DNA from 3 places in the Mesobacillus subterraneus genome. Region 1 is predicted to be linked to each of the others. Evidence: a T-box and tRNA genes for the amino acid it is inferred to sense, from the RefSeq annotation. Region 1 holds a T-box; the other regions hold tRNA genes.
What was found. A T-box is a leader RNA that pairs with one kind of tRNA and senses whether it is charged. The one in region 1 lies ahead of serS (serine--tRNA ligase), so its partner is inferred to be a tRNA-Ser.
Positions count from the first base shown of each region.

Region 1 (9,961 bases):
AGAGCAACAGTTGTCATCATTAGTTTTTTTCTATCCATATTAAAACCTCCTCGGATATGCAATATTCATATATATGAAATTCCCACTACCGGCTTATTTAAACATATCTATGATCCCCATTAATGGCTTTAGAAACGGCAACCCTTGCTGTTATTACTTATTCATCAGGTATTGGTAAATTAAGTAAGGTCCTTTTTTCATTGTTGAACTTAAAAAGGATTGAATCAAAGGATAGTCTTCATTTGGCATCATCTTGATTAATTCACTCCACCATTCTGTTTCATAGCGAGCGATCATCCCAAGGTTGTATAACAGTAAGTAGTGCAGCAGCAGTTCTGGAAAAAGAAATAGATCGCCTTTATTTAAGGGAAGTACATAATGCAGATCTTCAAGATTATATTTCAATGGGAGGGGTTCTAGTGAATCGTCCAAGTTAGCTTCAAACCTGATTAGGCTGGGATCATCTACAAATGAAACAGGGATTGAAGATTTGCTCTGAAAGAATTCCTTAAAACGGTTCTCGGTCATATGGAAATGGTCGATTATTGATTTAGGCAGCGAAAAGCCTGATTCGACAGATGTGACAACTTCGAAAATTTGTTTTCCTCTTAAATCAGAATAGATGCCGGATAATTCTGGAATCAGCTCTAACACATCACCCATTGTTGCTTTTTCACCTTCCAATTGTTTCATGTGGAACATCTTTTCAGCCATTAGAGAGAACAATCCATTCTTTTGGAATTTTACTTCATCCTCTGTAAAACTGTACTGTTGTTTTTTTCGTTTCCTGGTTGAAACACCATGAGCTAATACAGAAGTGGTTTCAGGGTAATCAGGTTCGACTGTCAGGATGCATGCTTTTATCAGATGGACAAGTCCATAAAAAAGCAAGATTGGCTGAATGGTCAGCGGAGACTTTTCAGCCTGTTCATAATAAAGCTTTCCATGTTCGAGATAATACATAAAGGGATAACAGTTTTCAAAGCTTTTAATGTCAGGCTGGTCAATGTTATTTTTACGGTAGCATTTTTTCAGATAGGATTGTGAATATTCCGCTGAAAAAAAGAGAGTATAACTATTCCATTCCTTATAAGGCGTAGACAATTGAAAAACCTCCAAGTTATTTGAAAAGTCGGACTAATAATAACCTTCTTGACAGTATTTTAACCAATTGATAACCTACAAATAATATTTTCTTAAAGGGGGGTCATTTACTATGTGGGAAAGTAAGTTTTTAAAAGAAGGATTAACGTTTGATGATGTACTGTTGGTGCCAGCTAAATCTGAGGTTTTGCCAAAAGATGTGAGCCTCAAGGTCAATCTGACAGAAACTTTGAGATTGAACATCCCGATCATCAGTGCCGGCATGGATACTGTGACAGAATCTGAACTGGCCATTTCGATTGCCAGACAGGGCGGACTTGGTATCATACATAAAAACATGTCCATAGAGCAGCAGGCTGACCAGGTCGATAAAGTAAAACGTTCTGAAAGTGGAGTCATTACCGATCCATTCTTTTTAACTCCTGAGCATCAAGTATTTGATGCCGAACATTTGATGGGGAAATACCGCATTTCCGGTGTTCCAATCGTCAATAACGTGGAAGAGCAAAAGCTTGTAGGAATCATTACGAACCGTGATATGCGTTTTATCCAGGATTATTCCATAATAATCGAAGAAGTCATGACGAAAACGGATCTGGTAACTGCTTCCGTGGGAACTACCCTTGAAGAAGCAGAGAAAATCCTTCAGCGCCATAAGATTGAAAAACTCCCACTAGTAAATGAGGAAGGTGTACTGAAAGGGCTCATTACCATCAAGGATATTGAAAAAGTGATTGAGTTCCCGAACTCTTCGAAGGATGCGCAAGGCAGCTTACTGTGCGGTGCGGCAGTTGGTGTTACAGCCGATACATTGAAACGAGTCGAAATGCTTGTAAAGTCACATGTAGACGTCATTGTTGTCGATACAGCGCATAGCCACTCAAAGGGTGTAATTGAAACGGTAAAGCAAATTCGTGAAAACTATCCGGAACTGAATATTATTGCCGGAAATGTTGCGACCGCAGAAGCCACAAGAGACTTGATAGAGGCAGGGGCAGATATTGTCAAGGTCGGCATTGGACCAGGTTCAATTTGTACAACGAGGGTTGTAGCTGGAGTAGGCGTTCCGCAGATTACCGCTGTATATGATTGTGCGACAGAAGCTCGCAAGCATGGCAAAGCAATCATAGCAGATGGCGGCATTAAATATTCCGGAGATATCGTCAAGGCCCTTGCTGCCGGAGGTCATGTGGTCATGCTCGGAAGCTTGCTTGCAGGTGTAAGTGAAAGTCCAGGAGAAACTGAAATCTACCAGGGAAGACGCTTCAAAGTATATCGTGGAATGGGTTCAGTTGGGGCAATGGAGAAGGGCTCTAAAGACCGTTATTTCCAGGAAGATAATAAGAAATTCGTTCCGGAAGGCATTGAAGGAAGAATTCCTTACAAAGGACCTCTGACAGATACAATTTATCAGCTTGTAGGCGGGATTCGCTCTGGTATGGGTTATTGCGGAACTGCCAATCTTGAAGAATTAAGGGAGAACGCCCAGTTCATCAAAATGACTGGTGCAGGACTAAGAGAGAGTCACCCGCATGATGTCCAGATCACGAAGGAAGCACCAAATTACTCGATGAGCTAAGTTTATAATAGAAAAACAGGCAGGAACTACGACTTTTCACCTGTATATCCGTTGTTTTACCTGATTTTACAATAGACAGAGTGACTATTCTCTGTCTATTTTTTTCGTTTTTTTTATGTTAAACTATACGGGTGTGATTTTTCAGAGGTAAAAAAATATGCAAGTTTTATAGATTATTTTAAAATTTTGGAGGGAAATTCGTCTTGAATCGTAAACAGAAACAGCTTTCAATGTTCTTTGCAGCATTCATTTTAACGATCACAACTATGTTTTCTGGATTTTCAATGGAAGCTGAAGCAGCAGAGGGCCAGCTCGGTATTGATGCTGAAGCAGCCATGCTAGTCGATGCGGAAACTGGAAGAGTATTATATGAAAAGAATTCCGATGTTGTCCTTGGCGTGGCATCCATGTCCAAGATGATGACAGAATATATGGTCCTTGAAGCGGTCAAAAAAGGAAAGTTGAAATGGGACCAAAAGGTGAAGATCAATGAGTATGTCCATAAGCTATCTGGTGCACCTGGTCTGTCCAATGTCGGATTGACACAGGGTGAGGATTATACGGTAAAAGAATTGTATGAAGCTATGGCAATCCATTCTGGGAACGCAGCTACTGTTGCACTTGCTGAGGTTCTTTCCGGGACAGAGAAAAACCATGTTGAGAAAATGAACAAAAAAGCGGCGGAGTTAGGATTGAAAGATTATAAATTCGTAAACTCTTCAGGCTTGAATAATAGGGATCTATTAGGACAACACCCTGCCGGCGGCCCAGAGGAAGAGAATGTCATGTCCGCACGTTCAATGGCTAAGCTTGCCTACCGACTGTTGAAGGATTATCCGGAGGTTTTGGATACAGCGAAAATGCCAACGTTGAAATTCCGTGACGGACGTGAATATAAAAACTTTAACTGGATGCTTCCGGGCCTTATCTACCAGTATGAAGGGGTAGACGGGTTGAAAACAGGTTCGACTGATTTTGCAGGATATGGTTTTACTGCTACTGCAATGAGAAATGACCAAAGATTCATTTCTGTTGTGATGAAGGCCGACTCTAAAGACAGCCGTTTTGCTGAAACGCGTAAAGTCCTTGATTTAGCTTTCAGTAATTTTACAGAAGAAGAGCTAGTGAAAAAGAATCATCAGGTTAAGAGCAAGAAGAACCTTCCGGTAACAAAAGGGAAGGAAGACAGCGTTAAGATACAGTCTAAAGATGCCATTACAATGACCATCAGGAATGGTGAAAAGGATCAATATGAACCGGTACTCGTACTGGATAAAAAGAAGCTTAATGAAAATGGAGAGCTGACTGCTCCTATCAAAAAGGGTGAAAAAGTTGGCTATATGACTGTTAAGTCCAAAAAGGATGAAAACATCAGCTTTTTAACTGAAGATGGGCAAAAGCAAATCCAGGTACCGGTTGTTGCTGCTGAAAGTGTCGAAAAGGCGAACTGGTTCGTGCTGATGATGCGCGGAATCGGTGGATTCTTTGGAGACTTGTTTGGCGGAGTTGCTGATGCAGTAAAGGGTTTGTTTTAAATAACGATATTGAATAAAGAATGTTTGGTTTCCTGTCTTGACAGGAAACCTTTTTTATTGTTTATTTTCATTAGGGGTAACTGAATTCCGACTAAACAAGTATGGTTTTTCAGCTATTTTCTAGTGCTTACATAGTAATCCTTTTTATAGGGACAAGGGGGAAAAAGAATGAAGACAGGTACTGATCGAGTTAAACGCGGTATGGCAGAAATGCAAAAGGGCGGCGTCATCATGGACGTTGTTAATGCTGAACAGGCGAAGATTGCAGAAGAGGCCGGCGCAGTTGCCGTAATGGCCCTGGAGCGTGTTCCATCGGATATCCGCGCAGCAGGCGGCGTAGCAAGAATGGCTGACCCACGTATCACCGAAGAGGTAATGGGTGCTGTCACAATTCCCGTTATGGCAAAAGCACGAATCAGCCACATCGTAGAAGCACGTGTGCTTGAAGCGATGGGTGTTGATTATATCGACGAGAGTGAAGTTCTGACTCCGGCTGATGAAGAATTCCACTTGAATAAAAGAGATTATACAGTTCCATTCGTATGCGGTTGCCGTGATCTTGGCGAAGCAGCGAGGAGAATTGGTGAAGGGGCTTCCATGCTTCGTACCAAGGGAGAGCCTGGCACAGGCAATATCGTCGAGGCTGTCCGCCATATCCGCAAGGTGAACGCTCAGGTGCGTAAGGTCGTCGCAATGGACATGGATGAACTTATGACTGAAGCAAAGCTTCTAGGAGCTCCGTACGAGCTTCTGCTCGAAATCAAGCAGCTTGGACGCCTTCCGGTTGTGAACTTTGCTGCCGGCGGTGTAGCTACACCAGCAGACGCGGCACTAATGATGCAGCTAGGAGCAGACGGAGTATTCGTAGGCTCTGGTATCTTTAAATCTGATAACCCTGCAAAGTTTGCAAAGGCAATTGTTGAAGCAACGACTCACTATCAGGATTACGAGCTGATTGCGAACATTTCAAAAGGTCTTGGCATCCCGATGAAGGGTATGGAAATTTCATCACTGGCACCAGAAGCCCGCATGCAGGATCGCGGCTGGTAAGGGGATAGCTATGGTGAAAATAGGAGTACTTGGCCTTCAGGGTGCTGTACGAGAGCATATACGGGCAATTGAAGCATCTGGAGCGGAGGGCACTGTCATTAAGCGTCCAGAAGAGCTATCAGAAGTCGACGGCCTGATCATTCCTGGCGGAGAAAGTACTGCAATCCGCCGTCTTATTGATAAGTATGGCTTCATGGAAGAGTTAAAGAAGTTCGCTGCAGATGGTAAGCCGATGTTCGGGACCTGTGCCGGATTGATTCTGCTTGCGAATGATCTCGTTGGCTACGATGCGCCGCACATCGGTGTCATGGATGTGAAAGTGGAGCGCAACTCTTTTGGTCGCCAGCGAGAAAGCTTTGAAGCGGACATTGACATCTCAGGAGTGGCAGAGAATTTTTCTGCCGTCTTTATTCGTGCCCCGCATATTGTGGAAGCTGGTGAGAATGTCGAAGTGCTGGCCAAGCATAATGACAGGATTGTTGCTGCTCGTGACGGACAATTTTTAGGCTGTTCGTTTCATCCTGAATTAACTGATGATTATAGACTCATGAACTATTTTGTAAAAATGGTCGAGGAGACAAAGAGTAAAAATTTTGCATAAACCGCTTGCATGCTGACCATAATTGTAGTAAATTATGAATTAAAATTCGATAGTAAAAAAGCTATGAGAGGGAATAGTAGCTTGTGTCCATTCCAAAGAGAGCCGGTGGTTGGTGTGAACCGGTGTCTGGAGCAAATGAATCCGCCCTCGAGCAGAGTATGGAACGCCTGATTGGCAAGTAAATACTTTCGGTAAAAACCGTTATTTTATGAGTGGGAAGCATTTTTGCTTTCAACTAGGGTGGCAACGCGGGTTAACTCTCGTCCCTTTTAGGGGACGGGAGTTTTTTGTTTTATCAAAGACTTTTTTATTTCAGGTAAAAGGGAGGAAATCGCAGTGTTAGACGTAAAGTATTTAAGGGCTAATTTTGAAGAAGTAAAACGGAAGCTGCAGCACCGAGGAGAGGACTTAACTGATTTCGGCAAGTTTGAGGATCTCGATGTTAGGCGCAGGGAACTAATTCTAGACGCTGAACAGCTGAAGAGCAGAAGAAATGAAGTGTCCCAGCAGGTTGCCCAGTTAAAGCGTGAAAAACAGGACGCTGATCACTTGATTGCTGAAATGCGTGAGGTTGGGGATAAGATCAAGGTTTTGGATGACCAGTTGCGTGAAGTTGAGGAAGAACTGGAAGCCTTGATGCTAAGCATTCCGAATATACCTCATGAAAGTGTTCCAGTTGGAGAAACGGAAGATGATAATGTAGAGGTTCGCAAATGGGGAGAAATCCGTGATTTTGAATTCGAAGCGAAGCCACACTGGGATGTCGCAGACCATCTAAAAATCCTTGATTTCGAACGTGCTGGAAAAGTAACCGGCAGCCGTTTCGTATTTTACAAGGGATTGGGAGCGCGCCTTGAGCGTGCCTTGATGAGCTTTATGCTTGACCTTCATGTCGACGAGCATGGCTATACAGAAGTTCTGCCACCATACATGGTTAATCGTGCAAGCATGACTGGGACAGGACAGCTTCCTAAGTTTGAAGAAGATGCATTCCGAATTGAGAGCGAAGATTACTTCTTGATTCCGACAGCTGAGGTTCCTGTTACAAACATGCACCGCGATGAAATCATGAGCGGAGAGGAATTGCCAATCAATTATGCAGCCTACAGTGCGTGCTTCCGTTCAGAGGCAGGATCTGCAGGGAGAGATACGCGCGGTTTGATCCGCCAACACCAGTTCAACAAAGTCGAGCTTGTTAAATTCGTGAAACCTGAAGATTCTTATGATGAGCTGGAGAAGCTGACTGGACATGCCGAAAAGGTGCTTCAGCTGTTAGGCCTTCCATACCGCGTATTGAGCATGTGTTCTGCTGACCTTGGATTCACAGCTGCAAAGAAATACGATATTGAAGTTTGGATTCCAAGCTATGGCACATACAGGGAAATCTCTTCTTGCAGTAACTTTGAAGGTTTCCAGGCTAGACGTGCGAATATTCGTTTCCGCCGTGAAGCAAAGGCTAAACCAGAGCATGTGCACACACTGAACGGATCTGGTCTTGCAATTGGCCGTACAGTAGCCGCCATCCTGGAAAATTATCAGCAGGCTGATGGAAGTGTCGTCATTCCAGAGTCATTGCGTCCATATATGGGCAACCGGGAAGTTATTGCTCCTAAATAATTTTACATTTGGGCAGGATTCATTCCTGCCCTTATAAAAAATTCAAAAGAAGTGTTGACTCGTTTTCGAATACATGATATTATATTTCTTGTCTCGGAGGTATACCCAAGTCTGGCTGAAGGGATCGGTCTTGAAAACCGACAGGCGGGTAACACCGCGCGGGGGTTCGAATCCCTCTACCTCCTCCATTATTTTAATATTAAAGCATTAACGCATAAAAACAATTTGGAGATTGTGTAAAGAAACCCGTTACGGTTGTAGCGGGTTTTTTTATATTCTTTCTTAAGGTGCTTATAGAAATTTCTTAAGGGGAACTAGCTTGAATTTGGCTAATAGATTTGAGAGTAGAGAACATTATCTGGGGCTTTAAACCTTGTTAGCTCTGTCTCAAGACGTGTAGAAAATAAAAAACCGCCAAATGGCGGTTTTATTTTTTCAACAACTGAGTTTGTCTAATATGCGTTGCGATTTTCTCCACGATTGGCTCAATGGATTCCGGGTTATTGAACAAATCATAATCATTGATGTTCAAACGCAGGACTGGGCATGCGTTGAAGTTATTGATCCAGTTCTCATAACGAGCATGCATTTCTTCCCAATAAGTTATCGGAGTCTGCTGTTCCATCGGTCGTCCTCTTAGCTTGATGCGTTCAAGAATATCGTCAATTGAACCCTCAAGGTAGATCAGCAAGTCTGGATGTGGGAAGTATGGAGTCATGACCATCGCTTCGAATAGACTCTTGTAGGTTTCGTAGTCCACAGGGGACATTGTGCCTTTTTCATAATGCATTTTTGCGAAGATGCCTGTATCTTCATAAATCGAACGGTCCTGGATAAATCCGCCGCCGTATTCGAAAATTCTTTTTTGCTCCTTGAAGCGCTCTGCAAGGAAATAGATTTGCAAGTGGAAGCTCCAGCGTTCGAAATCAGCATAGAACTTATCAAGGTATGGGTTTGTATCTACTTTTTCAAAGGATGTACGGAACCGAAGGGCATCCGCCAGGGCATTTGTCATAGTCGATTTGCCGACTCCTACAGTACCAGCAATCGTGATGACCGCATTTGCCGGGATGTCATACTTTGTTCTTAGATTCATGGTTGTACGCTCCTTTTTCTTAATGATGCGGTTAGCTGATCAATGATCAGCTGAAGATCTTCTTCGTTTTTCACAAAATCCAGCTCATCGCCGCTGAAACGGAGGACGGGGATTTCAGGGTGGTCATGCTCAAATTGAAGCATTGCTTGTTCATAATCAAGAGATAATTGCTCTAGATATAAAGGGCTGATGTTTTTCTCGACTTCGCGGCCGCGCATTTTGATGCGCTTCAGCAATGTATCAAGACTTGCATTCAAGTAAATGATGACATTCGGCTTAGGCATATCTTTTGTCAGGATTTGATAAATATCTAGGTATTTTTTGTACTCCTGATCATTTAAGGTGCGCTGTGCGAAAATGAGGTTTTTCATGATATGGTAATCAGCAACGACAGACTTGTTTTTGCTGAGGTAATGTTCATTAATATCTCCGAGCTGCTTATATCGATTGCAGAGGAAAAACATTTCTGTCTGGAAACTCCATTCTTCTATGTCATCGTAAAACTTCCCTAAAAATGGATTTTCATCGACAATTTCTTTTAAAAGTGCAAACTCGAACCGTTCGGAAATGGCACGTGCAAGTGACGTTTTTCCGATGCCGATTGGTCCTTCAACCGTTATAAAAGGTGTTCCTTCCACAACATGTCCTCCCTCTCTGTTGTATCTATCTCTATTTTACATTTCTGTCAGTTAAATCACGCAAAATCCATTTTATCACACCACTGTATGATATGGGTATGGAATATTAAGAGGCAATTTTAGCAAAAAAGAAGACAGCCGCATAAATACTGCGCCTGTCAATTATTATCGGAATTTGTAAACTTATTTTGACAGAAAATTTTATCTTTTAAAAAGAGGGCAGGTACTACTTTCATTTTGAGAAATGTCTAGCTTCAGCGCCTAACCCCTTGAGTCGCTTGTCTAGTGTCGCCTCCTAGAAACTCCGAAACTTCAACTCCGCCGGCAGAAGCAAAAAGCGCTTCTTTGTCGGAGTCTCCAGTTTCTGCGTTTCTGGGCAGTCGGCTATACTTTTCGGTTTCGGTCCGCTCAGGTGAAGTCAAAGAACGACTTCACCGGTCAGCCCTCCAGCGCTTGTCGGGGCTGACCAAGACGCTTACGCTTTTCGAACTACGTTGAAATTATCCTGGATGAGCAGCCAGTTTTGCGGGAAGGAGAGTCCGAGCTTCCAATAGCTCATTCCTCTAAGGTTCAATTCTTTGATCAATTCGAATTTTGTCTGGATGGAGCGTGCATCCTCAAACCAGACTTCGTGCTGCTTTCCATTTGAGGCTGTATATCGGAAGGTTGGCGCCTGGGACTTTGTGTTGTACTGGATCGCTACATTATTCTCGGCTGCAATCTGGATGGCCTGCTGCGGAC
Region 1 covers NZ_CP129019.1:4,383,908-4,393,868, reverse strand. Annotated here, with positions in the region: gene LC048_RS22970 (hypothetical protein) at 1-38, opposite strand, end outside; gene LC048_RS22965 (YaaC family protein) at 154-1,104, opposite strand; gene guaB (IMP dehydrogenase) at 1,217-2,683, shown strand; gene LC048_RS22955 (serine hydrolase) at 2,914-4,218, shown strand; gene pdxS (pyridoxal 5'-phosphate synthase lyase subunit PdxS) at 4,387-5,268, shown strand; gene pdxT (pyridoxal 5'-phosphate synthase glutaminase subunit PdxT) at 5,279-5,869, shown strand; T-box leader at 5,924-6,140, shown strand; gene serS (serine--tRNA ligase) at 6,206-7,486, shown strand; tRNA gene LC048_RS22935 (tRNA-Ser) at 7,582-7,674, shown strand; gene LC048_RS22930 (deoxynucleoside kinase) at 7,914-8,582, opposite strand; gene LC048_RS22925 (deoxynucleoside kinase) at 8,579-9,220, opposite strand; gene LC048_RS22920 (hypothetical protein) at 9,475-9,642, opposite strand; partial or broken gene LC048_RS22915 (LysM peptidoglycan-binding domain-containing protein) at 9,696-9,961, opposite strand, start outside.

Region 2 (9,961 bases), 1.2 Mb from region 1:
GTCGAAAACCCCAACGGCCTGATCAAGTGAAGCTCGGTATCGGTACCGGCGCATGTGCGCGCTATATTGCCAGTGTTTGCTGGAATGAGCGGCTGAAATAATACAACATGCAATGCCATGACTTTCACCTCTGATAAAAACTAAAGCCATTATACCACTACACTCCTTTACAGCAAAAGAAATGGCGCTGTACTATTTCGGAATGTCATTAAATATCATCATGATCATCCGTAATCGTAAAGAACTTGTATTTAATATTAGGAGTATAGGCCGTCGAATCCTCATATGCCCAATACCGCATCCGGCTGTTATAAGTATGGGCATTGACCAGCGGCATTCCATCCGCATCATGTCCCGTAACAATTGTAGTATGGTCAAAACGGCTATCCCCCTCAAAGTCATAACAAATGACATCCCCAAGCTTCAGCTTTTCTGCACTGTTTACTTCTCTTCCCCTCAACCCCAGCTTGGACCCTGGGATATACCAGCGCATTGCATTGGCGACCGACCAGCTGAAGCTCCAATTATCATTCTGCATCCACCAGCCATTGCTTCGATTTGGGTACCCTCGCATCGACCCTCCGCCCTGATGAAGGCATTGCGATATATAGTTGGTACAATCGACCTCGAACTTTTTATATGCAGGATTGTAGTCATTCCACCATCTTTCCGCATACTGGACAGCCTTCAGCCTGTCATACCTGAATCCTTTCCTCTCTTGGTCTCCATCCTGATGCGCAGTAGCAGGCAGTGCTTCTTCGCTGCCATGGGATTTTCTGAATTCGTTCAGCTTTTCATCCATTACCAGGACGCCTTTGTAAAATTCAGCCTGTCTCTTCTCCACTTCTTCCTCCATGTAAAACAATCCCCGCTGCTTGATTAAATACTGAAAATGGACCTCATATAAAACCGAAGCATCTTCCTTATTGTCAACCTTCTCTATTACTCTGCCATTTGCCTTTGCTTTTACAATTTCAGCAGATCGATTGGCAAAACTCTGCTTTTTTATCTCTATACTGGGACACTCGTGCAGTTGATTTCGCGGCATTGATACACATTGAAGGACACGCTGTTCAAGAAGTTCCTGCAGTTGTTCACGCATGTTCATCTCTCCCTTCACCTTTCATATTTATGAAGCATTCCAGGATTTCACGCATAAAAAAAGAATGGATTTAACAAAATCCATTCTTCTTACACAGATATATTCGACTCTGGGTTGTCCTTGTAAAACTCCAGTCCCTTACTGATTTCACTTAGTACTTCCTCTTCCTTCTCAACAGCAGAGGCATGTTTTAATGCGTCCAACGCTTCAATTCCGCCAATTTTGCCAAGCGCCCATGCAGCCGTTCCCCTGAGAACAGGTCTTGGATCATCCTGCATTACCTTGATCAACTCAGGTACTGCTGTGTCATCTTTATAATGCGCAAGGGCAATGATCGCATTGCGCTGGATAGGCTTCTTCCCTCGCCAGGAACCAGACACATGTCCAAACTTTTCTTTAAAATCACGGTTGCTCATCGTCAGTAAAGGTTTCAGAAGAGGCTTTGCAATTTCAGGGTCTGGCTCCATTTCTTCATGGAAATGAAAATCCTTCCCTTTGTTCTCGGGACAAACTGTCTGGCAAGTATCACAGCCATATAAGCGATTGCCCAGTTTTTCCCTGAACTCATCCGCCAAAAAGCCCTTAGTCTGTGTCACGAAAGCAATGCATTTTTTTGCATCAAGCTGTCCACCCTGCACAAGAGCGCCAGTTGGACAAACATCCACACATTTATTGCAGCTGCCACAACGATCCTCCATAGGCGTATCGGGTTCAAACGGTATATTGGTGATCATTTCACCTAAATAAACATATGATCCAAACTCTGGTGTGATAATGGAACAATTTTTTCCGCTCCAGCCTATCCCTGCCCGTTCGGCAACTGCCCTGTCAACTAATTCTCCCGTATCAACCATCGATTTGAACATTGAACCAGGTACCTTCGAAGCAATGTATTCCTCGAGTTTTTTCAACCTGTCCCTTAGGACTACGTGATAATCAGTCCCCCATGATGCACGGCAGAAGATTCCACGCCGTTCTCTCTTCTTGCTGACAACTTTCGTCTTCATCTTTGAAGGATAAGCTAGTGCAATCGAGATGATTGATTTAGGGCGGTCAAAAATCAGGCTAGGTTCCGTTCTCTTTTCAATATCCTTCTCCTCAAATCCGGAATGATATTGAAGTTCCTGCTGTTTATATAACCGAACCTTCATCTCCTCAAAGGTTGAAGGTGCCGCAAAACCTATTTTATCAATCCCGATTGTTTTGCTGTATTCGATAATATCCTGCTTCAAACTTGCTATATCCACTGGCGGATTCCTCCTTTCCATTTTGATATTTATATTGAAATCCCAGAAATTTAAAAGCAAATTACTTTTATGATAAACTATTTTAAAGCAGTTTTGGAGGTGTAATCAATGGAAATTCAAGTTTCCAGGTCGATATGCGATCTCATTCCCGGATTCTCAGTCGGGATTATCGAGTATAAAGACATACAGGTAGGCGAGTCTCCGCAAATGTTAAAAGGCAGATTGCAGCTTTTCCAGGAATCAATTTACTTCGACCTTCTGGAAAAAAACGTAACCGAGCTTGAAGGCATCAAAGAATGGCGAAGAATATTCAAAACAACAGGGAAGGATCCAAACCGATATAGACATTCGGCTGAGTCCCTCTACCGAAGAATCGCAAAGCAGAATTATCTTCAACCCATACATAGTGCGATAGATTTAAATAACTTCTTCTCACTTGAATATCAAATTCCAATAGGAGTTTATGACAGTGACAAGCTGATAGGAACTGTATCGATTAAAATCGGAGAAGAAGGAGAAGAATATAAAGGTCTAAATGGAAGAACCAATAACCTTGCCAACTTAATCACCTCTGCAGATGAACAAGGTCCATTCGGCAGCCCATTTGTAGATTCCGAAAGATCTGCCGTAACAGCATCAACGACAAATGCCCTGCAGATTGTATATTTAAGACCCTCAACTGCACCCGAGAGCATGCAAAAAATGACACAATCATTAATGAACATGTTTACCCAAATCCATGGAGGGACTGGCACATATAGAATGATCAGATGCTGATGCATCCTTTTTCTTTTTGGGTGATGATCATTCATTGGTGACCATCATGTAGGTATAAGCGGAAAATTTCAGGCTATTGTATATATAGTGCATGCTGCTTAAGAAGTGAAATAAGCGGAGATATTCCGGTTATTGTATGTAGAGGACGCTTATGAAGCTAGAATAAGCGGAGATATTCCGGCTAACGGTTAAAAATAAGACAAAGTCCAATGATTTTATCTAAATAGACGGAAAACCGACCCTTATTTTAGTGAAAATAAGGGTCATATTCAATTTAAGCGAAATTTCTCCGTTTATTTTACGAACACTATGAAAACAGGTTCAGTGATAACACTGGCAAAGAAAAAACGCAGCATATCGTTTTCTGGAAACGACATACTGCGTTAGTCACGTATGTATGGAGCGGGTGAAGGGAATCGAACCCTCATCATCAGCTTGGAAGGCTGAGGTTTTACCACTAAACTACACCCGCATACATATCTTTATGAAATAAAGAAAACAGGAAAACCTGTTTATAATAAAAGTGGTACCGGTGGTCGGGGTCGAACCGACACTCCAGAAGGAACACGATTTTGAGTCGTGCGCGTCTGCCAATTCCGCCACACCGGCATATTAAAATGTCTTGCTTTCTTGCTGCCACTAATGAGTTAGTGGAGGCGGCAACCGGATTTGAACCGGTGAATAAAGGTTTTGCAGACCTTTGCCTTACCACTTGGCTATGCCGCCATATATTTTTGGAGCGGAAGACGGGATTCGAACCCGCGACCCCAACCTTGGCAAGGTTGTATTCTACCACTGAACTACTTCCGCAAAAAATGGCTGGGCTAGCTGGATTCGAACCAACGCATGTCGCAGTCAAAGTGCGATGCCTTACCGCTTGGCTATAGCCCAATATATAGTATTCATTTATTACTGAAAATGTGATTATAATGGGGCGACTGATGGGAATCGAACCCACGAATGCCTGAACCACAATCAGGTGCGTTAACCACTTCGCCACAATCGCCATTATAAAATTGGCAGGGGTAGTAGGAATCGAACCCACACCAAAGGTTTTGGAGACCTTCGTTCTACCTTTAAACTATACCCCTATATTAAGTGGTGGAGGGGGACGGATTCGAACCGCCGAACCCTGAGGGAGCGGATTTACAGTCCGCCGCGTTTAGCCACTTCGCTACCCCTCCACTATAACATTTTTTCTGGTGTTAAAAAACCATTTTTTAAATCCCCTGAATAACCAGGTATTGTATAAATGGTGGCTCAGGACGGAATCGAACCGCCGACACAAGGATTTTCAGTCCTTTGCTCTACCGACTGAGCTACTGAGCCACTATGATATTGTAGTCTAAACTTTTAATGGTTTAGGTCCTTTGCTCGAATGACCTTCGGTCTTTCTCGCAAGTTGCCGTAGAAGCTTATTCGATGATGTGAGCAACTTGCTCTACCGACTGAGCTACTGAGCCACTTAATAAAAATGGCGGTCCCGACCGGGATCGAACCGGCGATCTCCTGCGTGACAGGCAGGCATGTTAACCGCTACACCACGGGACCAGATTGCGGGGGCAGGATTTGAACCTGCGACCTTCGGGTTATGAGCCCGACGAGCTACCGGACTGCTCCACCCCGCGACGGTAATAATAAGATTGTTTTGTGCATGCTCTTTGAGAGCAATGACTGTCCCGATCTCAGGAAGCTTATTCAAGCTGCTGCTCGATCGGTACAACTCGCAGTTCATACAGTGAAGTAACGCTCGTTGCTCCACCCCGCGACGGTAATAATCTTTTAAAATATTTATGGTGGAGGATGACGGGATCGAACCGCCGACCCTCTGCTTGTAAGGCAGATGCTCTCCCAGCTGAGCTAATCCTCCGTTTGGTGACCCCTACGGGATTCGAACCCGTGTTACCGCCGTGAAAGGGCGGTGTCTTAACCGCTTGACCAAGGGGCCAGATATAAAATTCTATGGCGGAGAGCAAGGGATTCGAACCCTTGAGACAGCGTTGACCGTCTACACGATTTCCAATCGTGCTCCTTCGACCTCTCGGACAGCTCTCCAAATTGGCTCCGCAGGTAGGATTCGAACCTACGACCGCTCGGTTAACAGCCGAGTGCTCTACCACTGAGCTACTGCGGAATAATAATGATTTCTCCGACTTGGATACACGATCCGTATCTTTGAAGAGGATCAAAATGCATCCTGCCCGGCGGCGTCCTACTCTCACAGGGGGAAACCCCCAACTACCATCGGCGCTGAGAAGCTTAACTTCCGTGTTCGGTATGGGAACGGGTGTGACCTTCTCGCCATCGCCACCAGACATTTTTTCAAAGACAATATCTATTATACTGTCTTTTATGCATTTTGCAAGAGAAAATTTTAAAAAGTTTTTGTTACGATAATAAAAACTTTTATTCCCTCAAAACTAGATAATGTGTAAGAAGAATTCAAGAAAAACGAGTAATCTAATTTGGTTAAGTCCTCGAACGATTAGTATCAGTCAGCTCCACACGTCACCGCGCTTCCACCTCTGACCTATCAACCTGATCATCTTTCAGGGTTCTTACTAGCTTGCGCTATGGGAAATCTCATCTTGAGGGGGGCTTCATGCTTAGATGCTTTCAGCACTTATCCCGTCCGCACATAGCTACCCAGCGATGCCTTTGGCAAGACAACTGGTACACCAGCGGTGCGTCCATCCCGGTCCTCTCGTACTAAGGACAGCTCCTCTCAAATTTCCTGCGCCCACGACGGATAGGGACCGAACTGTCTCACGACGTTCTGAACCCAGCTCGCGTACCGCTTTAATGGGCGAACAGCCCAACCCTTGGGACCGACTACAGCCCCAGGATGCGATGAGCCGACATCGAGGTGCCAAACCTCCCCGTCGATGTGGACTCTTGGGGGGAGATAAGCCTGTTATCCCCGGGGTAGCTTTTATCCGTTGAGCGATGGCCCTTCCATGCGGAACCACCGGATCACTAAGCCCGACTTTCGTCCCTGCTCGACTTGTAGGTCTCGCAGTCAAGCTCCCTTGTGCCTTTACACTCTGCGAATGATTTCCAACCATTCTGAGGGAACCTTTGGGCGCCTCCGTTACTCTTTAGGAGGCGACCGCCCCAGTCAAACTGCCCACCTGACACTGTCTCCCGCCCCGATCAGGGGCGTGGGTTAGAATTTCAATACAGCCAGGGTAGTATCCCACCAGCGCCTCCACCGAAGCTGGCGCTCCGGTTTCTCAGGCTCCTACCTATCCTGTACAAGCTGTACCAAAATTCAATATCAGGCTACAGTAAAGCTCCACGGGGTCTTTCCGTCCTGTCGCGGGTAACCTGCATCTTCACAGGTACTATAATTTCACCGAGTCTCTCGTTGAGACAGTGCCCAGATCGTTACGCCTTTCGTGCGGGTCGGAACTTACCCGACAAGGAATTTCGCTACCTTAGGACCGTTATAGTTACGGCCGCCGTTTACTGGGGCTTCGATTCAGAGCTTCGCGTGAGCTAACCCCTCCTCTTAACCTTCCAGCACCGGGCAGGCGTCAGCCCCTATACTTCGCCTTGCGGCTTCGCAGAGACCTGTGTTTTTGCTAAACAGTCGCCTGGTACTTATTCACTGCGGCTCATCTAGGCTATTCACCCAAATGAGCACCCCTTCTCCCGAAGTTACGGGGTCATTTTGCCGAGTTCCTTAACGAGAGTTCTCTCGCTCACCTTAGGATTCTCTCCTCGCCTACCTGTGTCGGTTTGCGGTACGGGCACCTTTTATCTCGCTAGAGGCTTTTCTTGGCAGTGTGAAATCAGGAACTTCGGTACTATATTTCCCTCGCTGTCACAGCTCAGCCTTCACGCAAGCGGGATTTGCCTCACTTGCAGCCTTACTGCTTAGACGCGCATATCCAACAGCGCGCTTACCCTATCCTACTGCGTCCCCCCATTGCTCAAACGATAAAGAGGTGGTACAGGAATATCAACCCATTGTCCATCGCCTACGCCTTTACTCGGCTTAGGTCCCGACTAACCCTGAGAGGACGAGCCTTCCTCAGGAAACCTTGGGCATTCGGTGGATGGGATTCTCACCCATCTTTCGCTACTCATACCGGCATTCTCACTTCTAAGCGCTCCACCAGTCCTTACGGTCTGACTTCAACGCCCTTAGAACGCTCTCCTACCACTGACATCTAAGATGTCAATCCACAGCTTCGGTGATACGTTTAGCCCCGGTACATTTTCGGCGCAGAGTCACTCGACCAGTGAGCTATTACGCACTCTTTAAATGGTGGCTGCTTCTAAGCCAACATCCTGGTTGTCTAAGCAACTCCACATCCTTTTCCACTTAACGTATACTTTGGGACCTTAGCTGGTGGTCTGGGCTGTTTCCCTTTTGACTACGGATCTTATCACTCGCAGTCTGACTCCCACGGATAAGTCTTTGGCATTCGGAGTTTGTCTGAATTCGGTAACCCGATGAGGGCCCCTAGTCCAAACAGTGCTCTACCTCCAAGACTCTTACAACGTGAGGCTAGCCCTAAAGCTATTTCGGAGAGAACCAGCTATCTCCAAGTTCGATTGGAATTTCTCCGCTACCCACACCTCATCCCCGCACTTTTCAACGTGCGTGGGTTCGAAGCCTCCAGTTGGTGTTACCCAACCTTCACCCTGGACATGGGTAGATCACCTGGTTTCGGGTCTACGACCACATACTAACTCGCCCTATTCAGACTCGCTTTCGCTGCGGCTCCGTCTTCTCAACTTAACCTTGCATGTAATCGTAACTCGCCGGTTCATTCTACAAAAGGCACGCCATCACCCATGAACGGGCTCTGACTACTTGTAGGCACACGGTTTCAGGATCTATTTCACTCCCCTTCCGGGGTGCTTTTCACCTTTCCCTCACGGTACTGGTTCACTATCGGTCACTAGGGAGTATTTAGCCTTGGGAGATGGTCCTCCCAGCTTCCGACGGGATTTCTCGTGTCCCGCCGTACTCAGGATCCACTCAGGAGGGAACGAAGTTTCAACTACAGGGTTTTTACCTTCTCTGACGGGCCTTTCCAGACCACTTCATCTACCCCGTTCCTTTGTAACTCCATGTTGAGTGTCCTACAACCCCAAGAGGCAAGCCTCTTGGTTTGGGCTATGTCCCGTTTCGCTCGCCGCTACTCAGGGAATCGCGTTTGCTTTCTCTTCCTCCGGGTACTTAGATGTTTCAGTTCCCCGGGTCTGCCTTCAATACCCTATGTATTCAGGTAAAGATACTGTTCCATTACGAACAGTGGGTTTCCCCATTCGGAAATCTCCGGATCAAAGCTTGCTTACAGCTCCCCGAAGCATATCGGTGTTAGTCCCGTCCTTCATCGGCTCCTAGTGCCAAGGCATCCACCGTGCGCCCTTTCTAACTTAACCTAAAAGGTCATTTCTCTATTAAATAGAGAGAAAAACTAAAATGGCGATCACTCGGTTTTTTCTTGGTTCTTCTTACTTACGATTATCTAGTTTTCAAGGAACAAAAAAGTCTTGAGGCAATTGCTCCCTCAAAACTAAACAAACAAGCGGTCAACTATGTGGATTACATCCACAGTACGAACCAGAAGGTTCGCATTCCGATTGCCTTTACGGCAATATCCTTAGAAAGGAGGTGATCCAGCCGCACCTTCCGATACGGCTACCTTGTTACGACTTCACCCCAATCATCTGTCCCACCTTAGGCGGCTGGCTCCATAAAGGTTACCCCACCGACTTCGGGTGTTACAAACTCTCGTGGTGTGACGGGCGGTGTGTACAAGGCCCGGGAACGTATTCACCGCGGCATGCTGATCCGCGATTACTAGCGATTCCGGCTTCATGCAGGCGAGTTGCAGCCTGCAATCCGAACTGAGAATGGATTTATGGGATTGGCTCGACCTCGCGGCTTCGCGACCCTTTGTTCCATCCATTGTAGCACGTGTGTAGCCCAGGTCATAAGGGGCATGATGATTTGACGTCATCCCCACCTTCCTCCGGTTTGTCACCGGCAGTCACCTTAGAGTGCCCAACTGAATGCTGGCAACTAAGATCAAGGGTTGCGCTCGTTGCGGGACTTAACCCAACATCTCACGACACGAGCTGACGACAACCATGCACCACCTGTCACTCTGTCCCCCGAAGGGGAACGCCCTATCTCTAGGGAAATCAAGAGGATGTCAAGACCTGGTAAGGTTCTTCGCGTTGCTTCGAATTAAACCACATGCTCCACCGCTTGTGCGGGCCCCCGTCAATTCCTTTGAGTTTCAGCCTTGCTTGTACCGTACTCCCCAGGCGGAGTGCTTAATGCGTTTGCTGCAGCACTAAAGGGCGGAAACCCTCTAACACTTAGCACTCATCGTTTACGGCGTGGACTACCAGGGTATCTAATCCTGTTCGCTCCCCACGCTTTCGCGCCTCAGCGTCAGTTACAGACCAGAGAGCCGCCTTCGCCACTGGTGTTCCTCCACATCTCTACGCATTTCACCGCTACACGTGGAATTCCGCTCTCCTCTTCTGCACTCAAGTTCCCCAGTTTCCAATGACCCTCCCCGGTTGAGCCGGGGGGCTTTCACATCAGACTTAAGGAACCGCCTGCGCGCGCTTTACGCCCAATAATTCCGGACAACGCTTGCCACCTACGTATTACCGCGGCTGCTGGCACGTAGTTAGCCGTGGCTTTCTGGTCAGGTACCGTCAAGGTACCGGCAGTTACTCCAGTACTTGTTCTTCCCTGACAACAGAACTTTACGACCCGAAAGCCTTCATCGTTCACGCGGCGTTGCTCCGTCAGACTTTCGTCCATTGCGGAAGATTCCCTACTGCTGCCTCCCGTAGG
Region 2 covers NZ_CP129019.1:3,181,432-3,191,392, forward strand. Annotated here, with positions in the region: partial or broken gene trmL (tRNA (uridine(34)/cytosine(34)/5-carboxymethylaminomethyluridine(34)-2'-O)-methyltransferase TrmL) at 1-119, opposite strand, end outside; gene LC048_RS16500 (amidase domain-containing protein) at 209-1,102, opposite strand; gene queG (tRNA epoxyqueuosine(34) reductase QueG) at 1,192-2,349, opposite strand; gene LC048_RS16510 (B3/B4 domain-containing protein) at 2,458-3,126, shown strand; tRNA gene LC048_RS16515 (tRNA-Gly) at 3,525-3,598, opposite strand; tRNA gene LC048_RS16520 (tRNA-Leu) at 3,651-3,735, opposite strand; tRNA gene LC048_RS16525 (tRNA-Cys) at 3,778-3,852, opposite strand; tRNA gene LC048_RS16530 (tRNA-Gly) at 3,862-3,936, opposite strand; tRNA gene LC048_RS16535 (tRNA-Gln) at 3,943-4,017, opposite strand; tRNA gene LC048_RS16540 (tRNA-His) at 4,057-4,132, opposite strand; tRNA gene LC048_RS16545 (tRNA-Trp) at 4,144-4,217, opposite strand; tRNA gene LC048_RS16550 (tRNA-Tyr) at 4,226-4,310, opposite strand; tRNA gene LC048_RS16555 (tRNA-Phe) at 4,380-4,455, opposite strand; tRNA gene LC048_RS16560 (tRNA-Asp) at 4,602-4,677, opposite strand; tRNA gene LC048_RS16565 (tRNA-Met) at 4,681-4,754, opposite strand; tRNA gene LC048_RS16570 (tRNA-Val) at 4,921-4,996, opposite strand; tRNA gene LC048_RS16575 (tRNA-Glu) at 5,000-5,074, opposite strand; tRNA gene LC048_RS16580 (tRNA-Ser) at 5,090-5,181, opposite strand; tRNA gene LC048_RS16585 (tRNA-Asn) at 5,186-5,260, opposite strand; rRNA gene rrf (5S ribosomal RNA) at 5,326-5,441, opposite strand; rRNA gene LC048_RS16595 (23S ribosomal RNA) at 5,592-8,526, opposite strand; rRNA gene LC048_RS16600 (16S ribosomal RNA) at 8,752-9,961, opposite strand, start outside.
Region 2: it has a tRNA-Ser gene. The T-box ahead of serS (serine--tRNA ligase) is inferred to sense a tRNA for this amino acid. The anticodon was not compared.

Region 3 (9,961 bases), 220 kb from region 1:
GCGCCCACGACGGATAGGGACCGAACTGTCTCACGACGTTCTGAACCCAGCTCGCGTACCGCTTTAATGGGCGAACAGCCCAACCCTTGGGACCGACTACAGCCCCAGGATGCGATGAGCCGACATCGAGGTGCCAAACCTCCCCGTCGATGTGGACTCTTGGGGGGAGATAAGCCTGTTATCCCCGGGGTAGCTTTTATCCGTTGAGCGATGGCCCTTCCATGCGGAACCACCGGATCACTAAGCCCGACTTTCGTCCCTGCTCGACTTGTAGGTCTCGCAGTCAAGCTCCCTTGTGCCTTTACACTCTGCGAATGATTTCCAACCATTCTGAGGGAACCTTTGGGCGCCTCCGTTACTCTTTAGGAGGCGACCGCCCCAGTCAAACTGCCCACCTGACACTGTCTCCCGCCCCGATCAGGGGCGTGGGTTAGAATTTCAATACAGCCAGGGTAGTATCCCACCAGCGCCTCCACCGAAGCTGGCGCTCCGGTTTCTCAGGCTCCTACCTATCCTGTACAAGCTGTACCAAAATTCAATATCAGGCTACAGTAAAGCTCCACGGGGTCTTTCCGTCCTGTCGCGGGTAACCTGCATCTTCACAGGTACTATAATTTCACCGAGTCTCTCGTTGAGACAGTGCCCAGATCGTTACGCCTTTCGTGCGGGTCGGAACTTACCCGACAAGGAATTTCGCTACCTTAGGACCGTTATAGTTACCGCCGTTTACTGGGGCTTCGATTCAGAGCTTCGCGTGAGCTAACCCCTCCTCTTAACCTTCCAGCACCGGGCAGGCGTCAGCCCCTATACTTCGCCTTGCGGCTTCGCAGAGACCTGTGTTTTTGCTAAACAGTCGCCTGGTACTTATTCACTGCGGCTCATCTAGGCTATTCACCCAAATGAGCACCCCTTCTCCCGAAGTTACGGGGTCATTTTGCCGAGTTCCTTAACGAGAGTTCTCTCGCTCACCTTAGGATTCTCTCCTCGCCTACCTGTGTCGGTTTGCGGTACGGGCACCTTTTATCTCGCTAGAGGCTTTTCTTGGCAGTGTGAAATCAGGAACTTCGGTACTATATTTCCCTCGCTGTCACAGCTCAGCCTTCACGCAAGCGGGATTTGCCTCACTTGCAGCCTTACTGCTTAGACGCGCATATCCAACAGCGCGCTTACCCTATCCTACTGCGTCCCCCCATTGCTCAAACGATAAAGAGGTGGTACAGGAATATCAACCTGTTGTCCATCGCCTACGCCTTTCGGTACTCGGCTTAGGTCCCGACTAACCCTGAGAGGACGAGCCTTCCTCAGGAAACCTTGGGCATTCGGTGGATGGGATTCTCACCCATCTTTCGCTACTCATACCGGCATTCTCACTTCTAAGCGCTCCACCAGTCCTTACGGTCTGACTTCAACGCCCTTAGAACGCTCTCCTACCACTGACATCTAAGATGTCAATCCACAGCTTCGGTGATACGTTTAGCCCCGGTACATTTTCGGCGCAGAGTCACTCGACCAGTGAGCTATTACGCACTCTTTAAATGGTGGCTGCTTCTAAGCCAACATCCTGGTTGTCTAAGCAACTCCACATCCTTTTCCACTTAACGTATACTTTGGGACCTTAGCTGGTGGTCTGGGCTGTTTCCCTTTTGACTACGGATCTTATCACTCGCAGTCTGACTCCCACGGATAAGTCTTTGGCATTCGGAGTTTGTCTGAATTCGGTAACCCGATGAGGGCCCCTAGTCCAAACAGTGCTCTACCTCCAAGACTCTTACAACGTGAGGCTAGCCCTAAAGCTATTTCGGAGAGAACCAGCTATCTCCAAGTTCGATTGGAATTTCTCCGCTACCCACACCTCATCCCCGCACTTTTCAACGTGCGTGGGTTCAAGCCTCCAGTTGGTGTTACCCAACCTTCACCCTGGACATGGGTAGATCACCTGGTTTCGGGTCTACGACCACATACTAATTCGCCCTATTCAGACTCGCTTTCGCTGCGGCTCCGTCTTCTCAACTTAACCTTGCATGGGATCGTAACTCGCCGGTTCATTCTACAAAGGCACGCCATCACCCATGAACGGGCTCTGACTACTTGTAGGCACACGGTTTCAGGATCTATTTCACTCCCCTTCCGGGGTGCTTTTCACCTTTCCCTCACGGTACTGGTTCACTATCGGTCACTAGGGAGTATTTAGCCTTGGGAGATGGTCCTCCCAGCTTCCGACGGGATTTCTCGTGTCCCGCCGTACTCAGGATCCACTCAGGAGGGAACGAAGTTTCAACTACAGGGTTTTTACCTTCTATGACGGCCTTTCCAGACCACTTCATCTACCCCGTTCCTTTGTAACTCCATGTTGAGTGTCCTACAACCCCAAGAGGCAAGCCTCTTGGTTTGGGCTATGTCCCGTTTCGCTCGCCGCTACTCAGGGAATCGCGTTTGCTTTCTCTTCCTCCGGGTACTTAGATGTTTCAGTTCCCCGGGTCTGCCTTCAATACCCTATGTATTCAGGTAAAGATACTGTTCCATTACGAACAGTGGGTTTCCCCATTCGGAAATCTCCGGATCAAAGCTTACTTACAGCTCCCCGAAGCATATCGGTGTTAGTCCCGTCCTTCATCGGCTCCTAGTGCCAAGGCATCCACCGTGCGCCCTTTCTAACTTAACCTAAAAGGTCATTTCTCTATTAAATAGAGAGAAAAACTAAAATGGCGATCACTCGGTTTTTTCTTGGTTCTTCTTACTTACGATTATCTAGTTTTCAAGGAACAAAAAAGTCTTGAGGCAATTGCTCCCTCAAAACTAAACAAACAAAAGTCAACTATGTGGATTACATCCACAGTACGAACCAGAAGGTTCGCATTCCGATTGCCTTTACGGCAATATCCTTAGAAAGGAGGTGATCCAGCCGCACCTTCCGATACGGCTACCTTGTTACGACTTCACCCCAATCATCTGTCCCACCTTAGGCGGCTGGCTCCATAAAGGTTACCCCACCGACTTCGGGTGTTACAAACTCTCGTGGTGTGACGGGCGGTGTGTACAAGGCCCGGGAACGTATTCACCGCGGCATGCTGATCCGCGATTACTAGCGATTCCGGCTTCATGCAGGCGAGTTGCAGCCTGCAATCCGAACTGAGAATGGATTTATGGGATTGGCTCGACCTCGCGGCTTCGCGACCCTTTGTTCCATCCATTGTAGCACGTGTGTAGCCCAGGTCATAAGGGGCATGATGATTTGACGTCATCCCCACCTTCCTCCGGTTTGTCACCGGCAGTCACCTTAGAGTGCCCAACTGAATGCTGGCAACTAAGATCAAGGGTTGCGCTCGTTGCGGGACTTAACCCAACATCTCACGACACGAGCTGACGACAACCATGCACCACCTGTCACTCTGTCCCCCGAAGGGGAACGCCCTATCTCTAGGGAAATCAAGAGGATGTCAAGACCTGGTAAGGTTCTTCGCGTTGCTTCGAATTAAACCACATGCTCCACCGCTTGTGTACCCGTCAATTCCTTTGAGTTTCAGCCTTGCGGCCGTACTCCCCAGGCGGAGTGCTTAATGCGTTTGCTGCAGCACTAAAGGGCGGAAACCCTCTAACACTTAGCACTCATCGTTTACGGCGTGGACTACCAGGGTATCTAATCCTGTTCGCTCCCCACGCTTTCGCGCCTCAGCGTCAGTTACAGACCAGAGAGCCGCCTTCGCCACTGGTGTTCCTCCACATCTCTACGCATTTCACCGCTACACGTGGAATTCCGCTCTCCTCTTCTGCACTCAAGTTCCCCAGTTTCCAATGACCCTCCCCGGTTGAGCCGGGGGCTTTCACATCAGACTTAAGGAACCGCCTGCGCGCGCTTTACGCCCAATAATTCCGGACAACGCTTGCCACCTACGTATTACCGCGGCTGCTGGCACGTAGTTAGCCGTGGCTTTCTGGTCAGGTACCGTCAAGGTACCGGCAGTTACTCCGATACTTGTTCTTCCCTGACAACAGAACTTTACGACCCGAAAGCCTTCATCGTTCACGCGGCGTTGCTCCGTCAGACTTTCGTCCATTGCGGAAGATTCCCTACTGCTGCCTCCCGTAGGAGTCTGGTACCGTGTCTCAGTCCCAGTGTGGTGATCACCCTCTCAGGTCGGCTACGCATCGTTGCCTTGGTGAGCCGTTACCTCACCAACTAGCTAATGCGCCGCGTACCATCTGTAAGTGACAGCCGAAACCGTCTTTCAGCTTCCCCTCATGAGAGGGAAAGGATTATCCGGTATTAGCTCCGGTTTCCCGAAGTTATCCCAGTCTTACAGGCAGGTTGCCCACGTGTTACTCACCCGTCCGCCGCTGATCTTCAAAAGCAAGCTAATGAAGATCCGCTCGACTTGCATGTATTAGGCACGCCGCCAGCGTTCGTCCTGAGCCAGGATCAAACTCTCCAAGAAAGAGTATGAGTTTAGCTCATAATTTAAAACGTTGGCTAGTGATCAACTATATAATAGAAGTCACTATAAATATTGTTTGTTGACGCTTGTTTGTTTAGTTTTCAAAGAACAATGAAATTGGAGCGGGTGAAGAGAATCGAACTCTCATCATCAGCTTGGAAGGCTGAGGTTTTACCACTAAACTACACCCGCATATAAAGTTGAAATACTGAATGGTCGGGAAGACAGGATTCGAACCTGCGACCCCTTGGTCCCAAACCAAGTGCTCTACCAAGCTGAGCTACTCCCCGTTATTAAGGAAAAAATAATGGCGCGCCCGAAAGGAGTCGAACCCATAACCTTCTGATCCGTAGTCAGACGCTCTATCCAATTGAGCTACGGGCGCATTGTTTTTAATAGCAACTTTTATATCTTACCACACCCGATAAAAGGTGTCAACACTTTTTTTGGTGCGGCCGAGAGGACTTGAACCTCCACGGGGTTGCCCCCACTAGGCCCTCAACCTAGCGCGTCTGCCATTCCGCCACGACCGCAAAACATGACAGGATTATATAATAACTAATCGAGATTCATTATTAAACAGGTAATTAATGGTGCGGGTGAAGGGAGTCGAACCCCCACGCCTTGCGGCGCCAGATCCTAAGTCTGGTGCGTCTGCCAATTCCGCCACACCCGCATATTGATATTCATTCGCCGAAGCGAAAATTAAGGAAAGTTATTTTCGCTGGTGCGAAAAAACTTTGGTGAGCCATGAAGGACTCGAACCTTCGACCCTCTGATTAAAAGTCAGATGCTCTACCGACTGAGCTAATGGCTCGTATTAAACAAAACCCTAAACAAGTTTTGTTTGAAATCCTGTGCTCAAAAGACCTTCGGTCTTCCTCGCAAGTTGCCGCTGATGTTGTTCAATGAAGCGAGCAACTGACTGAGCTAATGGCTCAAAAATGGCTGGGCTAGCTGGATTCGAACCAACGCATGTCGCAGTCAAAGTGCGATGCCTTACCGCTTGGCTATAGCCCAATAAAATGGCGGTCCCGACCGGGATCGAACCGGCGATCTCCTGCGTGACAGGCAGGCATGTTAACCGCTACACCACGGGACCAGATATGGAATTATAATATTACTTTCGCTGTCGCGAAATAATCTTGGTGACCCCTACGGGATTCGAACCCGTGTTACCGCCGTGAAAGGGCGGTGTCTTAACCGCTTGACCAAGGGGCCATTTAAAAGGTTCTGGCGGAGAAGGAGGGATTTGAACCCTCGCGCCGGTTACCCGACCTACACCCTTAGCAGGGGCGCCTCTTCAGCCTCTTGAGTACTTCCCCATACCTTAAAAATTAATGGCTCCGCAGGTAGGATTCGAACCTACGACCGCTCGGTTAACAGCCGAGTGCTCTACCACTGAGCTACTGCGGAATAACTTTAATTTTCGATGTCGTTGTCTTGTCGACTCTTACTATTATAGGGAGCTGCCCAGCAAAAGTCAAGGGTGTTTTTGATAAGTTTTTTATTTCTTTTTCAGAAGCCCTCAAAGCCTTATTCTACAGTCATTTCCTTCACCTTTATCAGCTTCCCCCGGCATTTTCCACACACGTATTTCAAGGTATTGATAGATTTTTTGCGACGATAGGATAACTTACAGCTGCTGCACTGATAAAAAACGAACTTCTGTTTCGCCCTTCTCTTTTTTCTCCTCCGGAAGAACAGAACAAAACCTCGGGGCATCTACCTTCTTTAATAGATCTCGAAAATCTTTATCGCGATGCTTGTAGCCTTTTCCTTCTATATGAAGATGGTAATGGCAAAGTTCATGCTTGATGATCCCAACCAACTCCGCCTCGCCAAGCTGCTCAAAATACTTTTTATTAATTTCAATGTTGTGGCTGCTCAGCATATAGCGGCCGCCAGTTGTCCGAAGTCTTGGATTGAAGAATGCCTTATGCCTGAATGGCTTATGGAAGTATTCATTGGAAATCGTCACTACAAGACTATGCAATTCTTGATCAGTCATCTTTAAAACGCCTGCCTTTTATAGAACATGACAACCCATTATAGCATATATTAATGTTACCTTTTAACGCATTATCTTAAGGAGGTATTGCCATGCCTGTCTGGTTTCAGAATCAAATGAAACGAGCCTTCTATGAGAAAAATCGGTATCAAATCAAACTTTTAAACCAATGTTGGTACTTTTATAGAAATAAACAAAATTTAAACGATTAGAAGACTGCAGGAATCCCTGCAGTCTTCTGTATTATGCCTGGTCAGGCTTAAGCATCGTCAAGGCGACGCGACCTTTTTTTCTGATCGACACTGTCCACCCATACCGTGACTACATCCCCAACGGATACAATATCCAGCGGGTGTTTTACGAATCGATTGCTTAGTTTTGATATATGGACCAGTCCATCTTGTTTTACACCAATATCAACGAATGCACCGAAGTCAACCACGTTCCGTACAGTACCTTGAAGCTCCATTCCCGTTTTTAGGTCCTCTAGCTTCAATACATCCTTTTTCAAAAGTGGCGCCGGAAGCTCATCTCGCGGATCCCTTTCAGGCCTTATGAGTGCATCGATAATATCCTTCAGCGTAAGTTTTCCGATTCCTAGTTCATCTGCTGTTTGATCGATGTTGATTTTAGCAAGCGCGTCCTTCAAATCCCGAGTGCCTAAATCCTTTGTTTTGAATCCCAGGCTATCAAGGAGCTGTTTTACCTCACCATAACTTTCCGGGTGGATGCCGGTCCGGTCAAGAGGTTCTTTCCCATCAATGACACGCAAGAATCCAATTGCCTGTTCATAGGTCTTGGCCCCGAGGCGCGGAATTTTCTTCAACTGAGTCCTGCTCGTAAACTTTCCTTCTTCTTCTCGCTTCTTTACTATGTTATTGACCACTGTTTTTGAAAGGCCAGATACGTACTGCAATAAAGAAGATGAAGCTGTATTCACATTGACGCCTACCTGGTTAACTGCCGTCTCAACAACGAATGTCAGCGACTCGGATAGTTTTTTCTGGCTGACATCATGCTGATATTGACCGACACCGACGGATTTCGGATCGATTTTAACAAGCTCCGCAAGCGGGTCCTGCAATCTGCGGGCAATCGATACCGCACTTCGTTCTTCTACCTGAAAGTTAGGGAATTCTTCGCGGGCAAGATCGGATGCGGAATAGACACTCGCGCCTGCTTCATTAACAATAAGATAATAAATTTCTTTATCCATCTCTTTCAGGATGTCTGAAACGAATTGTTCTGTTTCCCTGGAAGCAGTTCCGTTACCGATTGCAACCATTTCCACATCATACTCTTTCAGGACTTTAATGAATTTGTCCTTTGCCTCAGTATTTTTCGAGCCAGAGGTATGAGGGTAAATCACACCGATCGACAAAACTTTTCCTGTTTCATCTACGGCAGCCAGTTTACATCCCGTTCTGAATGCCGGGTCTACCCCGAGAACAACCTTCCCTTTTAACGGAGGCTGCAAAAGCAGCTTTCTGAGGTTTTCCGAGAAGATGTGAATTGCTTGCTCTTCAGCTTTTTCTGTCAGTTCATTCCTGATCTCGCGTTCGATTGACGGCTGAATCAGACGCTTATATGCATCCTCGATCGCTTCTGTTACTGAAGCAGCTGTGATAGAGTGATTTTTAGTAACCCATTTACGCTGCAAAAAGCTCATGATGACATCTGTTTTTGGCTTTATTGAAACCCTCAACAAATCTTCTTTTTCACCGCGGTTTAGCGCAAGGATTCTGTGCGGCACCACTTTATTGACTGGCTCGGAATACTCATAATACATCTCATAAACATTCTTCTCATCCTGCTCTTCATTTTTTACGGATGAATCGATGGATCCAGATTTATAGGTTTCATTCCGAATCCATTTGCGGCTGTCTGCGTCATCGGAGACAACTTCAGCGATGATGTCTTTCGCCCCTGCAATCGCATCCTCGATAGATTCGACACCTTTCTCTTCTGAAAAAAACTCCCGGGTTTTTTCTTCGAGATTTCCGTTCACAGGGAACTCCAGCATCCACTGAGCAAGCGGCTCAAGTCCCTTCTCTTTTGCAACAGTCGCTTTTGTTCTTCTTTTTTGCTTGTATGGCCGGTATAAATCTTCTACTTCCTGAAGCTTGATTGCTTTTTCAATGTTCGACTTCAGTTCGTCAGTCAGCTTTCCTTGTTCTTCAATGAGCCTGATGACTTCTTCTTTTCGCTGTTCTAAGTTCTGTATGTATTGCCATCTTTCAACGATGTCACGAATTTGCACTTCATCAAGCGCACCAGTCATTTCCTTTCGGTAACGGGCTATGAACGGTACAGTGTTTCCTTCATCAATTAATGAAATGACACTTTGCACTTGTTTAGCTGTTAACGATTGCTCTTTGGCAATGATTTTTACATATTGATCCTGCTTATCCATTGTTTGAGTCAAGAGACAATCCTCCATAATCTATATTGATATTACTTGTCACTTTAATAGTGTACCAAAATAAGCGGAAGGTTTACAGTGAGCTCAGGTCTTCCCGCTATATTAGCATCTCATCAATGTACACACAGGATTAATCCCTTTCCCATTTCTCATAGAAAATAAAGAACAATAAGCGCAAGCGCTGCCCGCCGATAACGCCACGTCCTTTGGCTGTCCGGTCTAGCACATCTACAGGACGGAAGCGCCTCGAGGGGCTAGGCGCTGGAGGAAAACTACATGTAGTGAACCTCACTGGAATAATTAATAATTTCCACAACAAACAAAAAGAAGCCCACCGGCTAAAGTAGACTTCCCACAATAAAAGTTGCATCATCCATTGAGTTTGCATATTCACTTTTAATTTGCTCTGCGATGGCACCTACTGAGCGATACCCATTCAATATCGTTTTAGCGCCGTGGATATTATCAAAACCGTCTGAGTAAATCAGGAATTTTGACTGTGGCTCATAAATGAATCTCTGGGTGTGAAATACCTGCGGTTTCCCTGACAGATAACCTGTTACAGGCAATGGGTATGTCAGCTTGCCATTTGAGGTATAGAGGAAGAACCGGATATTTCCGACACAGCTGTATACAAATTCGCGGGTTTCGAAGTAGACTTTGAAGATCGAGACAGCGGCTCCTCTTTTTTGCACTAAAATATTGTTGCAGTATTTCATGAGCGTATCTACGTCTTCGTGATGGTGTTGCTCTACTACTGAAACGACAGCGGCAGAAGCTTCATGGGCATATTGCCCCGACCCTAATCCATCAGCAAGTACACAGACAAAATATTCATCAGTAGCTGTATAATAATAGCTGTCACCGCACTCTATTTTACCTTCTTTGATTGTCTGGTAAGCATAAAGTTCTATTTTGTCTTTGAACTGTTGGATCATGTAATGTACTCCGAGTTGTTGTTTTCAGCATGGATCGCTTCTTGAAGCTTTTTAATCGCTCTTCTTTGAAGTCGTGATACATGCATCTGTGAAATACCAAGCTTGTCCCCTGCCTCTTTCTGGCTAAGAGTATCAAGGTAGGTATATTGGATAATTA
Region 3 covers NZ_CP129019.1:4,167,766-4,177,726, forward strand. Annotated here, with positions in the region: rRNA gene LC048_RS21680 (23S ribosomal RNA) at 1-2,662, opposite strand, end outside; rRNA gene LC048_RS21685 (16S ribosomal RNA) at 2,887-4,433, opposite strand; tRNA gene LC048_RS21690 (tRNA-Gly) at 4,552-4,625, opposite strand; tRNA gene LC048_RS21695 (tRNA-Pro) at 4,647-4,723, opposite strand; tRNA gene LC048_RS21700 (tRNA-Arg) at 4,742-4,818, opposite strand; tRNA gene LC048_RS21705 (tRNA-Leu) at 4,881-4,966, opposite strand; tRNA gene LC048_RS21710 (tRNA-Leu) at 5,025-5,109, opposite strand; tRNA gene LC048_RS21715 (tRNA-Lys) at 5,175-5,250, opposite strand; tRNA gene LC048_RS21720 (tRNA-Gln) at 5,379-5,453, opposite strand; tRNA gene LC048_RS21725 (tRNA-Asp) at 5,460-5,535, opposite strand; tRNA gene LC048_RS21730 (tRNA-Glu) at 5,580-5,654, opposite strand; tRNA gene LC048_RS21735 (tRNA-Ser) at 5,668-5,758, opposite strand; tRNA gene LC048_RS21740 (tRNA-Asn) at 5,775-5,849, opposite strand; partial or broken gene LC048_RS21745 (SprT family protein) at 5,970-6,444, opposite strand; gene cmpA (cortex morphogenetic protein CmpA) at 6,537-6,656, shown strand; partial or broken gene LC048_RS21755 (Tex family protein) at 6,688-8,857, opposite strand; gene LC048_RS21760 (PP2C family serine/threonine-protein phosphatase) at 9,205-9,804, opposite strand; gene sigB (RNA polymerase sigma factor SigB) at 9,801-9,961, opposite strand, start outside.
Region 3: it has a tRNA-Ser gene. The T-box ahead of serS (serine--tRNA ligase) is inferred to sense a tRNA for this amino acid. The anticodon was not compared.